3 regions of the Brasilonema octagenarum UFV-OR1 genome follow, and region 3 is predicted to be linked to each of the others. Evidence: riboswitches for the same ligand, from Rfam matches in the RefSeq annotation. Region 3 holds a riboswitch; each other region holds the start of a gene.
What was found. Region 3 has a riboswitch for cobalamin ahead of AC5590_RS03260 (DUF1636 domain-containing protein). Riboswitches for the same ligand answer to the same signal wherever they lie in the genome.
Positions count from the first base shown of each region.

Region 1: linked by a shared signal. The riboswitch ahead of AC5590_RS34330 (TonB-dependent receptor plug domain-containing protein) and the one ahead of AC5590_RS03260 (DUF1636 domain-containing protein) in region 3 are both predicted to bind cobalamin.
Region 2: linked by a shared signal. The riboswitch ahead of cobG (precorrin-3B synthase) and the one ahead of AC5590_RS03260 (DUF1636 domain-containing protein) in region 3 are both predicted to bind cobalamin.

Region 1 covers NZ_CAWPKW010000390.1:12,073-16,338, forward strand. Annotated here, with positions in the region: gene AC5590_RS34330 (TonB-dependent receptor plug domain-containing protein) at 1-1,996, opposite strand, end outside; cobalamin riboswitch at 2,016-2,189, opposite strand; gene psbA (photosystem II q(b) protein) at 2,459-3,541, opposite strand; gene AC5590_RS34340 (MBOAT family O-acyltransferase) at 3,847-4,266, opposite strand, start outside.
Region 2 covers NZ_CAWPKW010000310.1:9,839-14,104, forward strand. Annotated here, with positions in the region: gene cobG (precorrin-3B synthase) at 223-1,719, opposite strand; cobalamin riboswitch at 1,769-1,923, opposite strand; gene cbiE (precorrin-6y C5,15-methyltransferase (decarboxylating) subunit CbiE) at 1,984-3,189, shown strand; gene AC5590_RS27465 (hypothetical protein) at 3,453-4,266, shown strand, end outside.
Region 3 covers NZ_CAWPKW010000047.1:1,599-5,864, reverse strand. Annotated here, with positions in the region: gene metE (5-methyltetrahydropteroyltriglutamate--homocysteine S-methyltransferase) at 1-1,360, opposite strand, end outside; gene AC5590_RS03260 (DUF1636 domain-containing protein) at 1,806-2,186, opposite strand; cobalamin riboswitch at 2,524-2,667, opposite strand; gene AC5590_RS03255 (hypothetical protein) at 2,667-2,861, opposite strand; gene AC5590_RS03250 (GNAT family N-acetyltransferase) at 3,041-3,502, shown strand; gene AC5590_RS03245 (pyridoxamine 5'-phosphate oxidase family protein) at 3,682-4,188, shown strand.

The DNA.
Region 1 (4,266 bases), on a different contig from region 3:
TATTGTCTACACTACCAGTCAGTACCAAGTTATCACTCAGCGGAATTCGTGTTTTGAAATCAAAAGTCGTATACCCGGACAAAGATTCTGTGTTGGTATTGTTGGTAGGATATGAACCGAGGGAGTGCATGAGTATTCCTGCATATAAGCCTTGAGGTGTTTCATAAGAAATTCCCAAATTTAAACTATCTGCACCTGCAAATCTTAATTCTTTGTCTTTTTCGGTAGAGTTAACGCTCTCTTTAATGCGTGGGTCATTGAGTGTATAATTAACGAAAGCATAGACATTTTTCGCAAGTTGTACATTCAAAGCAGCTTCAATTCCAGTGGTGCGCACTAAGCCAAGATTTTCATATGTGGCGACAGGAACAGCAAAGTTATAGGCAATTAAATCTGATATGGTATTGCTGAAAAAGGTTAAGCGCAACAAACCAAAATCCCACAGTTTTTGGTCAATTCCTATATCATAACTATCACCATTTTCTGATTTCAAATTCGGATTACCAACGAAAGTAGAACCTCTTGCATATAAATTGAAAAGAGTCGGTGCGCGGAAATTCCTGATATAGTTAGCTCTAAGGTTAGTGGAGTCAGAAATTGTCCAGCGTGCGCCTACACTAGGTGATGTAAAAGAGCCATCTGCTAAAGAACTAAAATCTTGGCGTAAGCCTAAATTGACACTGAAGCTAGGAGTAAAGTTGATTTCATATCTGGCAAAAAGCGCTCCTTGATCAAGGCTATCGTCGTAGCTGAGGGTTTGTTGTTCAGTGGAATAGTTGAAGGTGCTGTTACGTGCTGAAGTGTTGCGGTAATCAAAACCGTAGACTAAGGTTTGATTTTTCGCAAATTTCCAACTGTGTTGTGTTTGAATTCCGTAAGAGGTTTGCTCGTTATCAAATCGTCGCTGGGATGAAAGTGTCCCACTACGATTCTCAAAACGAGTATTGAGAAAATCGGCGTAAACTCTTGCTGTGATTAGGGAATCGTTTCCTCCTCCTAGTTTTGAGTTCCAGGTTAAATCGGTGAGAACTTGGTCTGTGTATTTGCGATTGTTGTCAGTCAAGGAGTTAAAATAACCTTGTCCAAACTGAGGTTCGGGTATGGGGACTCCTCCTGGAACTCCTTGATTTTTGTTTAAGTATAGGCTTGAGACAGTAAGAGTATTGCGTTTTCCTAAATTCGCCTCCAACTTAACATTAAAGTTGTTGTAGAGAGTGTCATTGTTTTTCCTGGTTCCTTCAAAGTTGGCTTCTGGGATGGAAAAAGGATAATTGTTATCTGCTTCGGTGCGGTTATATCCCACAACCCAAGAAATATCACCTATTTTCCCGCTATTCTGGATAGTCTGTTCATTGAGTCCGTACGCACCCAGAGTCACTCCCGCTTGTGTTGTCACTTTCTCTGTCGGACGACGAGTAATAATGTTAATCACTCCACCCACCGCATCGGAACCGTATAGGGTGGAACCTCCTCCAGGTAAAACTTCTACTCGTTCAATGTTGTTTGTGGTGATTTCTGAAAGGTCAAAACCACCGCCACCAAGATTATTAATCGGTCTCCCATCTAGTAAAATCAATACTTGTTCGGAGTTAGAACCCCGGATAAATTGACCGCTTAATGCGTTCACTTCTGTCCCTACTGTTCCATCAGGTAAGATTCCGGGGAGAAATCGTAGCGCTTCTCTGACGGTTCGCGCACCCTGCGCTTCCATTTCTTCACCTGTAATGACGTAGACTGGACGGGTAGAATCTTTCACTGTCCCCTCTCGACGAAAGGGAGAGAAAACAGGCTGATTCAACACTTTACCTGTGACTGTAATTTCAATAGGGGGTTCTTGTTCATTTGTTGGCGGACTTATGCTTTGTGCTATTTTTTCTGGTTGTGCAATTTCTCCAGCACACACAGCATAGTTCCACAATATCAAAGTCGTCATTGCACTCATACTAGACACAACGACTTTTACCGCACAACGGCAATTAAAAAGAATATTTAGCATCTGTACCTCGCAGACGATTTTATGTTTCTTACCTCAGGCGGGCATTCTGACTTAGAGACAAAAATTTTGAGTCTCATCACAGCTGCGGGACAGTGTCGGATTTTCACCGTTTGCCTACGGCGTGGCGCAGGCATACTTTCCCCGTTACCTCTGATGGCTGAACCCCATCAGAACCTAGGATTTGCTGTAATTTACCATGCTCAATATATCAATGCAAATAAGAATTGTTGCATTTAGCTTGTTGTTATATTGCAAATACAGCGATAGGCGAAAACCCTTATTTATCAGTAGCTTTGACTTTTTCGATGTCACCACAATTATCGAGCTGCAAATTGTGAGCATGCGCTGCATCCATTTTTGACTCCCATCTATTAATCAAATGAAAAAGCGCCCCTCTTATTCGAGAAGGGCGCTTTTCACTTGTAGAGGACGCGAGACATCGCGTCCTTAGGCTATTAAGAATTAGCCGTTGATCGCAGGAGCAGAAAGTGCTACTGGAGCAACTTCTGTGCTAGCTAAGTCGAGGGGGAAGTTGTGAGCGTTACGCTCGTGCATTACTTCCATACCCAAGTTAGCGCGGTTGAGCACATCTGCCCAAGAACCAATCACACGACCTTGAGAATCAATCAACGATTGGTTGAAGTTGAAACCGTTGAGGTTGAATGCCATGGTGCTGATACCCAGTGAGGTGAACCAGATACCGATGACAGGCCATGCAGCCAGGAAGAAGTGCAAGCTGCGGCTGTTGTTAAAGGAAGCGTATTGGAAGATTAAGCGACCAAAGTAGCCGTGAGCAGCAACGATGTTGTAGGTTTCTTCTTCTTGACCGAAGACGTAACCGTAGTTCTGAGATTCGGTTTCGGTTGTTTCACGAACCAAGGAGGAGGTGACCAAAGAACCGTGCATTGCACTGAACAGTGAACCACCGAAGACACCTGCAACGCCGAGCATGTGGAAGGGGTGCATCAAGATGTTGTGCTCTGCTTGGAACACCAACATGAAGTTGAAGGTTCCAGCAATACCCAGAGGCATACCATCAGAGAAGGAACCTTGTCCGAGGGGGTAAATCAGGAATACGGAGGTTGCTGCTGCAACAGGTGCAGAGTAAGCTACGCAAATCCAGGGACGCATACCTAAGCGGTAGGATAACTCCCACTGACGACCTAACCAGCAGAATATGCCAATAAGGAAGTGGAATGCGACGAGCTGGTATGGACCACCGTTGTACAACCACTCATCTAAGGAAGCTGCTTCCCAGATGGGGTAGAAGTGCAAGCCGATGGCGTTGGAGGAAGGAACAACAGCACCAGAGATGATGTTGTTTCCATAGATTAAGGAACCTGCAACTGGCTCACGGATTCCGTCGATGTCAACGGGAGGTGCTGCGATAAAAGCGATGATGAAACAGATGGTAGCGGAGAGGAGGGTGGGAACCATCAGTACACCGAACCAACCTACATATACGCGATTTTCCGTGGAGGTGATCCACTGGCAGAACCGCTCCCATACGTTACCGCTTTCGCGACGTTGTATTGTTGTGGTCATTGTTGTTATAAGTGCGATAAACTTTTTGAGTCTTATTTATCAGGTAAGTCAGTGATTTACCTGTCATTTATAAATTTAGATCAATTCACTTAAACTGAAGTGCTTATTTAATACTTTGTTACATATTATATTTTCTTTAACAAAAGTAAAGTTATTCATAGAAACATAACGATAACTTTTAGAATGTGTTATCTACCAAAGAAAATATAAACCTAAAATTATCTGTTTATTAACAATCAGATCAAAGCATCCCACGGTCAGTGCATCAGTGCTACAAGTAAAAGAAACACTCTTTCCCTGTTCCCTTAGAAGTCAAAATATATGTAAGGTAAACTGCCTTCAGGAGCGAGTAACAAAACACTGTAGAAACACAAAGGTACGAAAACAAGCTTTAGAGGCCAGATCAACTGTAACTTCAATGTTCGGTTAAAAATGTAGACAAGAGCCATTGCAATATATAGAACGACTAGCAAAATTGCCAGTTGGTATTGAGTTATGTTTAAGGCATCAACGTACACCTTTTGAGCAAATTGCTCATTGGCAGAAAAACCCCAAAGATGCTGAAATACAAAAGAGGAATCTTCAAGGTTGGGCAAGCGGAACCAAATCCAAGAGGTGAAAACCATAAATTGCGTAAGTAGCCAAGCCAAAACTGTACCCAATGGTTGTTGCCAGAAATTTTCCAGATCTTCAAAGCGATCGCTGATAACATCAGTGAAACGATG
Region 2 (4,266 bases), on a different contig from region 3:
TACTCTTATCCCATCCAAAAAAGACTTATTTAACGAACCGCCAAGACGAGCGACTGCGTTGCGGAGCCAGTACTGCAGGAGGGTTTCCCGACCTAGGTATCTGGCGTTGGGGTTCCCCCCGTTGTAGCACCTGGCGTGCCAAGAACCCCAAGAAAAAGATAGGTAATTTTGTAGGGGAAGGCGGTAGTTGTTAGTTGTTTGTTTATTAACCACTAACTACTCTTATTTATCAAACAACCGTTGCAAGTCTGCAATTACATATTGGTTGACAAATTCACCAAATGATGTATTGGAAGCATCACGTTCTGCCATATATATTTGCAACATTCGCTCTAGCAGTGAAGGTAATTCTGTAAAGGACACCCAACCGTAAAGTTCTCGTCCAAATTTTTCGTGACTATCACCATCACCTACGCAGACTTTATAACCTTCCACCACTTCCCCTTTATCTTCAATATTGAAACCAACAAGAGCAATATCGCTCCTGCTATGCTGAGCACAGGATTTTTCGCAACCTGTGAAGTGAATGTTGACTGGTTGGTCAAGAATAACGCGATCATTCAAGTATTGCGCTAATGCTAGGGCATGATTTTTGGTATCTGTTGCTGAAGACGCACATCCGGTGTTACCAGCGCAAGCAACTAGGGCACTGCGAATATTAGTTGCAGACCAATGCAATCCTAAGTTTTCAATTTTACTTTGTATCTTGGGAATCCACTGTTGAGGAATATCTGATATCAAAAGATTTTGCCAAGGTGTCAGCCTAAGTGTAGCATTAGCATAGGTTTCAGCTATATCCGCTAACCCACGTATTTGTAAAGTATTTAATCTACCAACTGGTACGACAACACCAATGTAGGACAATCCTTTGTGTCGTTGGGGATGGACACCTATGTGTTGGTATTTAGAATAGACATTGCATCCAATATCTCTATATTCCTCCTTAATTTGTGTATGACTGCTTTTCACAGAAAAACGCCGTAGTGGATAGGGAAGATGACGTTCAACTTCTTGAAGAAATCTTTCTATACCTAAGTTGTTCAAAATCTCCCAAAAACGTGGCTGACGTGACTTGCGATGAGGAATTGTGTTTCCAATCTCTAGTGTGAGATGCTGCAAATAGACTTGTGCCAATGCACCTACAACCTCAACACACTCTTCTGGTTTTAGCAGGATGTCTGTATCAATAAATGGTTCAAACAGCGATGTACCCAAGTTCAGTTTGAACCGGAAGTAAACGTTATTATCAACCATAACCGCAGTCAGGGCGATATCGTTTGATCGTTCGCCAATCGACACAGAACCACCGCCATCAAAAGCAACGCTGAATTTAGGTGAAAGTGGCGCTAGCTCTGGGTGAGTGGTAATGTAGTGATCTAATTTGCTGATGAGAGGTCGAGTATCAATTAATTCGTATAAGTCGATGCCAGACGTGGGACTACCCATGATATTGCGGAGATGATCAACCTCTGGAACGGCTGAAGCTATACCAATATCTTGTAGGACTCTTAAAAATTTAGCCGGAATCTCTGTACGGATTGCACGGATTTGGAGGTTGGCACGATTGGTAATATTAGTGTAACCAGTTCCCAACTCGTCAGCTAAGTCAGCGATGACACGAAACTGCTGACTAGTCAGTATTCCTCCAGGTACACGGATGCGAGATAAAATACCATCTCGCGCGGACGTTTGATAAAAAAGACCAGGACAACCAGACACGCCTACAACTCCTTCCCCGTGCGACGCAGAGAGCAGATAACAACTGTGTGTACAAGACACCCTTGGAGTCAGCATTCTGACTAACCGAATTTGTTGGTTGTTAGCTGTTTTATCAACTACTAAGCACTAGCAAAATCGGATTACAGCTGCGGCACAGTACCGGAATTTCACCGGACTTTCCCGACTCCAAGTGTGTAGTTTAGCATGAGATAATAGCCATACTTCTTTTTGCCAAATCTTCTTGATTCTTCCATTAGTCGCCAGATGCAGAAATGGTTATCGGTAGTGGGTATTGGTGAGGATGGGCTATCGGGATTGAGTGCGATTGCCTATTCTCTCCTTGAACATGCACAAGTGATAGTCGGGGGAAAACGCCATCTCGCCATGTTACCACCAGACGATTCACGAGAAAAACTCATTTGGACTTCCCCCATCAGTCATTCTATAGAAGAAATTCTCCGTCGCCGGGGTCAATCTGTATGCGTTTTGGCAAGTGGCGATCCCATGTGCTTTGGTATCGGTGTCACTCTCTCCCGCCAGATTCCTATTTCTGAGATGACTATCATCCCCGCCCCTTCATCCTTCAGCCTTGCTTGTGCCAGACTAGGATGGTCACTCACTGAAGTAGAGACATTAAGCTTAAACGCTCGTCCTCCTGCTCTCATCCAAGCGGCTATCTACCCAGGAGCACGTCTTCTGATTTTAAGCGAAGGCAAGGAAACCCCAGCAATTGTCGCTGAAATCTTGACAAAGCGGGGTTTTAGTGATAGTAAAATTACCGTCCTAGAACATATGGGCGGTTATCAGGAGAGAATTATCGCAGGCACAGCCGCTTCATGGACGACAACAGAAATAGCTGATTTGAATACGATCGCTGTAGAGTGTATTGCTGATGCTGGAGTTTTCCCCTTACCTCGGTTAGCAGGACTACCAGATGATGCGTATCATCATGATGGACAGTTGACTAAGCGCGAAGTGCGAGCAATAACACTTTCTGCTTTAGCTCCCACACCGGGACAGTTGTTGTGGGATGTGGGTGCGGGGTGTGGTTCGATTGGTATTGAGTGGATGCGGAGTCATTCTCGGTGTCGGGCGATCGCCATAGAACAAAACTCCACCCGACTACAATATATTGCTGACAACGCCGCCGCCCTTGGTACACCTTATTTACAAATTGTTGCGGGTAAAGCTCCCGCTGCATTGAATGATTTGCCCCAACCCGACGCTATCTTTATTGGCGGTGGTGCAACAACAGAAGGTTTATTCGAGGTGTGTTGGGAAGCTTTGCGTCCGGGAGGGCGTTTTGTTGCTAATGCTGTGACGATTGAAAGTGAGCAGAAGTTGTTGCAATGGCACAATCAGGTAGGCGGGGAGTTGATTCGTGTTGCTGTTCAACGGGCTGCACCTATTGGCGGGTTTTTGGGGTGGAAGCCGATGGTGCCGGTGACGCAGTGGGTGGTGAGGAAGTAGTTGGAAGCGAGTATCTTTTCGAGTTATTTGTCAGGTGGACAGGGCTTGATGTATAAAATTACAGTATATTTGCTCCACAAATATACTGTAATTTTCACTCTATATTTCCTGAAGAGGGATCTGTTGATCTGTAGCCAAGGGATGCTTTAAACTTCGGCTGTGTCTCATATGTGACCTGCCACTGATAAGCTTTGCCGTAAGACCACTTTGTTTGTCATATTACTAAAGTAGATATCTGAGGATGTACAGAAACATTAAAGCCAATGCTATATCAGATAATAGTCAAAGTTGAGTCTGAAGCAATTTACCACCAACCATATAAATTAGAGATTGATAACTTTATCCTCGGAGTAATGCTCAGTCCAGATAAGGTGGTAGAGGAGCTAAGCATTGCTCTAAGGGTAAAGAATTATCAGGATTTTTTACCCCAAGTTAGTTCAGATATAGAAAGCCAGATTACTCGGATAGATATGCGAGATTCGCCGCTGTGTTTTTTACTCGTTGATCTCGCGCAACATATTGAAGCTCTTGGTAGCTTTTGGTTTGGAATTAAAAAGATCTATTGGGAGAGTCCAAAAAGAGCTTGGATAGCTGAATCATTTGAGGAGCAGGAGGCTCTTGAATTTTCAACGCATGATTTTCAGCAAGAGTCTCATGAAAATAAATGCTACAGAGAAATGTCTCCAGGAATGCTAGCATCTCTGGTACAGAATCGTCTCCTTCACCAACATTTAGTTTTGCCAATGTCGTTCTATCGAGAAGCATGTAATGACTTTAGCTCTGGTAGATACACAAGTTCCTTTATCAACTTCTACTTCTATCTAGATGACTTATACGGACAAGGCAAAACAAAAAACAAAGAAGTAGAAAAATTATTTAAGTCATCGGAGCATATCAGGAAAGCTATTGAGCAAACTATACAACTTTATCAAAATGTAGGTGATTCGGAAAATTTCGATCAATTAAAGAAGTTCCTTGATATGGAAAAGTGTGAGTTTAATGTCGATGGAATAATCGAGCTGATAGTACAGGTGCGTGGTAATTTATCACACTTTTCTCAAAAAAGCTCCAAGAAAA
Region 3 (4,266 bases):
CATCAATTGCAGCTTGGTACGCTTGCTGACTCAACTCACCCCGTTTATAGCGTACTCGGAGTTGACGAACTTCAGAAGTTTGGGGAAAAGAGCCAATTGTGGTTGTCGGGAACAGAGGAAGATGAATTTGGGAATCAAGACGCAATCCATAGGATAAGGAGCGCTGAAAATCATCAATCTTCAGAGTTTTTCTTCTTTCTTGAATTGAGTGATTTACTGGACTAAACTGCTCGAATTGACTCCAGCTTGACTCAAGAAATTCTTGCTCTGTTTTGGTATTGTCTCCTATGATTGTTCGAGCCAATAACACCACTTCTTGAAGTTTCTGTTCTGCAAAACTTAAAACATTTCTTAATGCTGATGGCAGTTGTTTTTCTCCTTTAGCATCGTAGGGAACAAACTGCAAAGAAGCTGATGGCTGAATATCTAGAGACTTTACATGTAAATTGTCTACAATCTCTTGCAATACGGAGAGAACTTGTTCTGGACGAATTTGCCAAATGTTTCTGGCATCTATAATTCCTAATCCCAGTCGCTTATCTTCAGGGAAACCGTAAGTTTTGATTAACTCTAAGTTTCGTCCGCGAGTGAAGTCCAAACTAATTGCGCTGACTGGTAATTCTATCACCCAAGGATAGGTTTCCCCTAAATCATCAAAGTAAGTAACTAGGTGTAGGGGTAGTTCTACAGACTCAAGTGAGTTATAAACTGTTTGAAAGTGTTTTTTCCAGGAATTGGCATCACCCAAAACTAAGGCAGGTTCGTGCATTTGCACTTCGTCTACTCCCAGATTTTTCAGTTCTGTGAGTAGGTTAATGTAGAGTGGTATTAGCTTTGATACCGCCTCGTCAATATTTGATTCTAGTTTGCTTAAGCGCAGGAGTGTACAGGGACTAAGTATAATGGGGATTGCCCTTTTACCTAATATCTTTTGGGCGCGCTGGACTGTTTGTAAAAAGTCGCTGAAATCTGCTGACAGGATTTCTGAGGCGATTTCAGGGACAAGATAGTGATAGTTAGTATCGAACCACTTTGTCATTTCAAGAGCGGGAATTCCTTCTTTCCCTCGTGCCATTGCAAAGTAGCGTTCTAAGCCGGAAAACTGTTGGAAGGGTTCGGGAATTAAACCAAAACGAAACGCCCAGTCAAGTACATGATCGTAGAGTCTGGTATCTCCAATCCCAATTTTTTCAATTCCTGCATCTAACTGGGTTTTCCAGTTAGCTTCTTCAACTTCTGTTACTGTTTGTAACAACGATTCTGCTGCTATCTTTCCACTCCAAAAGGCTTCTAGTGATTTCTTGACTTCCCTATTTTTACCAATACGGGGATAGCCTAATGTTGCACTTTTAATCTGCATGAGTTTATCTTATTAATGAAAACTAATGATTTGGGTACTACAGCGCCGCTACAGTAGTCAAAAAGGAGGCAAAAAACCCGGTTTCTCTCTGTCGAAAAACTTGAGATCTCGTATACTCAACTCAAATAAACCGGGTTTTTGGGATTAATGTACCGGCGCTCTAGGGATTGGGAACTGAGAACTTTTAGTCATACCGAAATCCGCTTTTCTAACCCCCTTTTAACCCAGGCGATTAGAAATCGCGCGCCAGGTGCTAACTCCTGCGGAGACGCTGCGCGTTCGCGTAGCGTGCGCCTTGCGCTTACAAGTCGGCAAAGCTGCCCAACGCACTGGCTTGACTACACAAACAAAGTCCGCCTACGCGGACTAAATAACAAAGGGGGTATTAGATCCGGATTTGGTATCAGTCCTCAATGAACAACAAGTTAGGTTTAATTTCGCCCACTTAATTAAGTGGTGGAATCTTTGCCAAAATCCCCTTTTTCAGTGCTTGGGGTCGTTCTGACCAAGGCAGTGAACCATCGGGTTTAGCGTAGTATTGACTGGCACATTGCAGAATGGCTTCGGCGCTACTGTCAACTGGCAAATCGCCAAAGAGATAGGTTAATTTATCTTGGGCAGCAAAGGCAATGACACAAGAGCGATTACAAGCACTCATGCATTCAACTCCCTGAATTGGGAAATTATTTCGCAATTCCCAGTTTTGCGCAAGTTCCTGAAGCTGCTGTAGTAGTTGTTGACCACCACTTTCACCAACTCGCTTGCCGTCTTGCCAGGTACTAGCACAAGTCCTGCAAACAAATAAAGTATGTTGTTTGTTGATCATTGATTTTGAAGTGTATGGGAGGAAGTTCAAACCGCAAATCTCACACAGTGTTGCCAACACCAAAGTCCAGCCCTGCTGACTGTGTGAAAACTATTGCAAAGAATTCTTAACTATCAAGAACAACTCTAAACATTTACACCTAGAAAAAACTAGTACGAATGAGAGCTATACCTAGAGTCGTAATTTTTACCGTCAACTAATCGTATATCCGTGCCTATTGTAGCAAGACATCATCTTGAATGCATCTGTGCCACTATGAGAACGTGAAGCTGGCAAATTGTATAAATTTGTAAAAACATTCATGGGATTGTTCATCTGTACCTCGCAGACGTGCAGAACTAACAAGTTAACTTCGGCGGGCATCCTGGCTGAGAGATACTTATCTCCTTTACAGTTGCGGGACAGCGCCGGATTTACACCGGACTTTCCCCCTTACCTCTAATGGCTGACCCCCATTAGAACCGACTTTATAACAATACCTTACCATACTTCTATCCCACAAATGTCGTCAATCACAATCTTGGGAAAGTCATCGTTTTTCCACGAGTCCTGCGTGGTTTTTTGACCAAATTTGACTTTTGCAAGAGGCTGATTGTGAGCGATCGCGCCTTGCGCGGCTCCCTGCTGGAGCATCGCCTTCCTTATAATTGCTTTGTTTTGCAACTGATCTGTCACGCCAAAACAAGTGGATACAGTTGAAACATAGCGCTTCTCGGTTGCGTGCAATACACAACTGTAGAGACGTTACATTTACGTGCTCTACATTATTCGTAGTGGTGTATGTGATTCAAATGAGAACCGCTATATAAGCCAGTGGATAAATTCCTTAAGCGTGACATTAATCAAGAAAAACTATGAAACAGAACAATGTGTCCTTGCCAACTGAGTGTACGCTTCGCAGTGCAACATCTGAGGATATCTGGTCTATTCGGTTGTTGGTACTGCGCGCAAAACTTGACCCTACCCAAATACGATGGCAGCAATTCTGGGTAATAGAATGTAACAAGCAATTAATCGCTTGCGGACAATTACGCAACTTCTCTGGTGCCCAAGAACTCGGTAGTTTGGTTGTCTTACCAGCTTGGAGAAGTCGAGGTTTGGGGAGTTTTCTGACACAGCATTTGATTACCCAGGCGACTCAACCACTTTATTTAGAGTGTCTGGGTGAGAAACTGGCGCAGTTTTACAGTCGCTTTGGTTTTGTGGCAATTTCCTTTGAGGAGTTACCACCATCTCTCAAACGCAAGTTTGGATTATCTCAATTAGCAAAGAAGTTGATAAAAGTTCCTGTTGTGTTTATGAAGTATCAAGAATAGCTTTTTTTGTTTATTTACCTCCATTTACGTACCTCTTCTGGCGGCTAAACTCCACCTTTGGACTCAAGTCACTGTTGTATGCAAGCGCTAACACTATAAGAGAGCTTTAGTGTGCCTAGAATTGACTTGCAGTAAAGTGCTCATATTCAAACTAGATAGTACAGACAAGAGTAGGAAAAATGACAGATTCAGAAAACCGCAACGAACAAATTAAGAAGCTACGTGAACTGATCAAAGATATTGACATTGGGATGCTGACTACAGTAGATGAAGACGGGACTTTGCGCAGTCGTCCGATGTCAATTAACTCAGAGGTCGAACCTGATGGCGATCTTTGGTTCTTTACCTACGCCAGTTCTCATAAGGTAAGAGAAATTGAGCAGCAAGAGCGAGTCAACGTCAGTTTTTCTGATCCACAAAAGCAGAGCTATGTTTCAGTGTCGGGTTCAGCTCAATTGGTACGCGATCGCAACAAACTACAGCAGCTGTGGAAACCACAACTAAAAGCTTGGTTTCCCAAGGAACTAGATGAACCTGATATTGCTTTGCTCAAAGTTAGTGTAGAAAAGGCTGAGTATTGGGATGCTCCTTCGAGTTTTGTCGCGCACACAATTGCACTGGTGAAGGCGATGACAACAGGAGAAAAACCCAATGTTGGCGAAAATGAAAAAGTTACTTTGAAATAATCAAAAAGTAAGATAATCGCAACACAAAAACTCGGGTTCTTTGAGAAACCGAGTTTCTAGTATTCTGTTAAAGATATT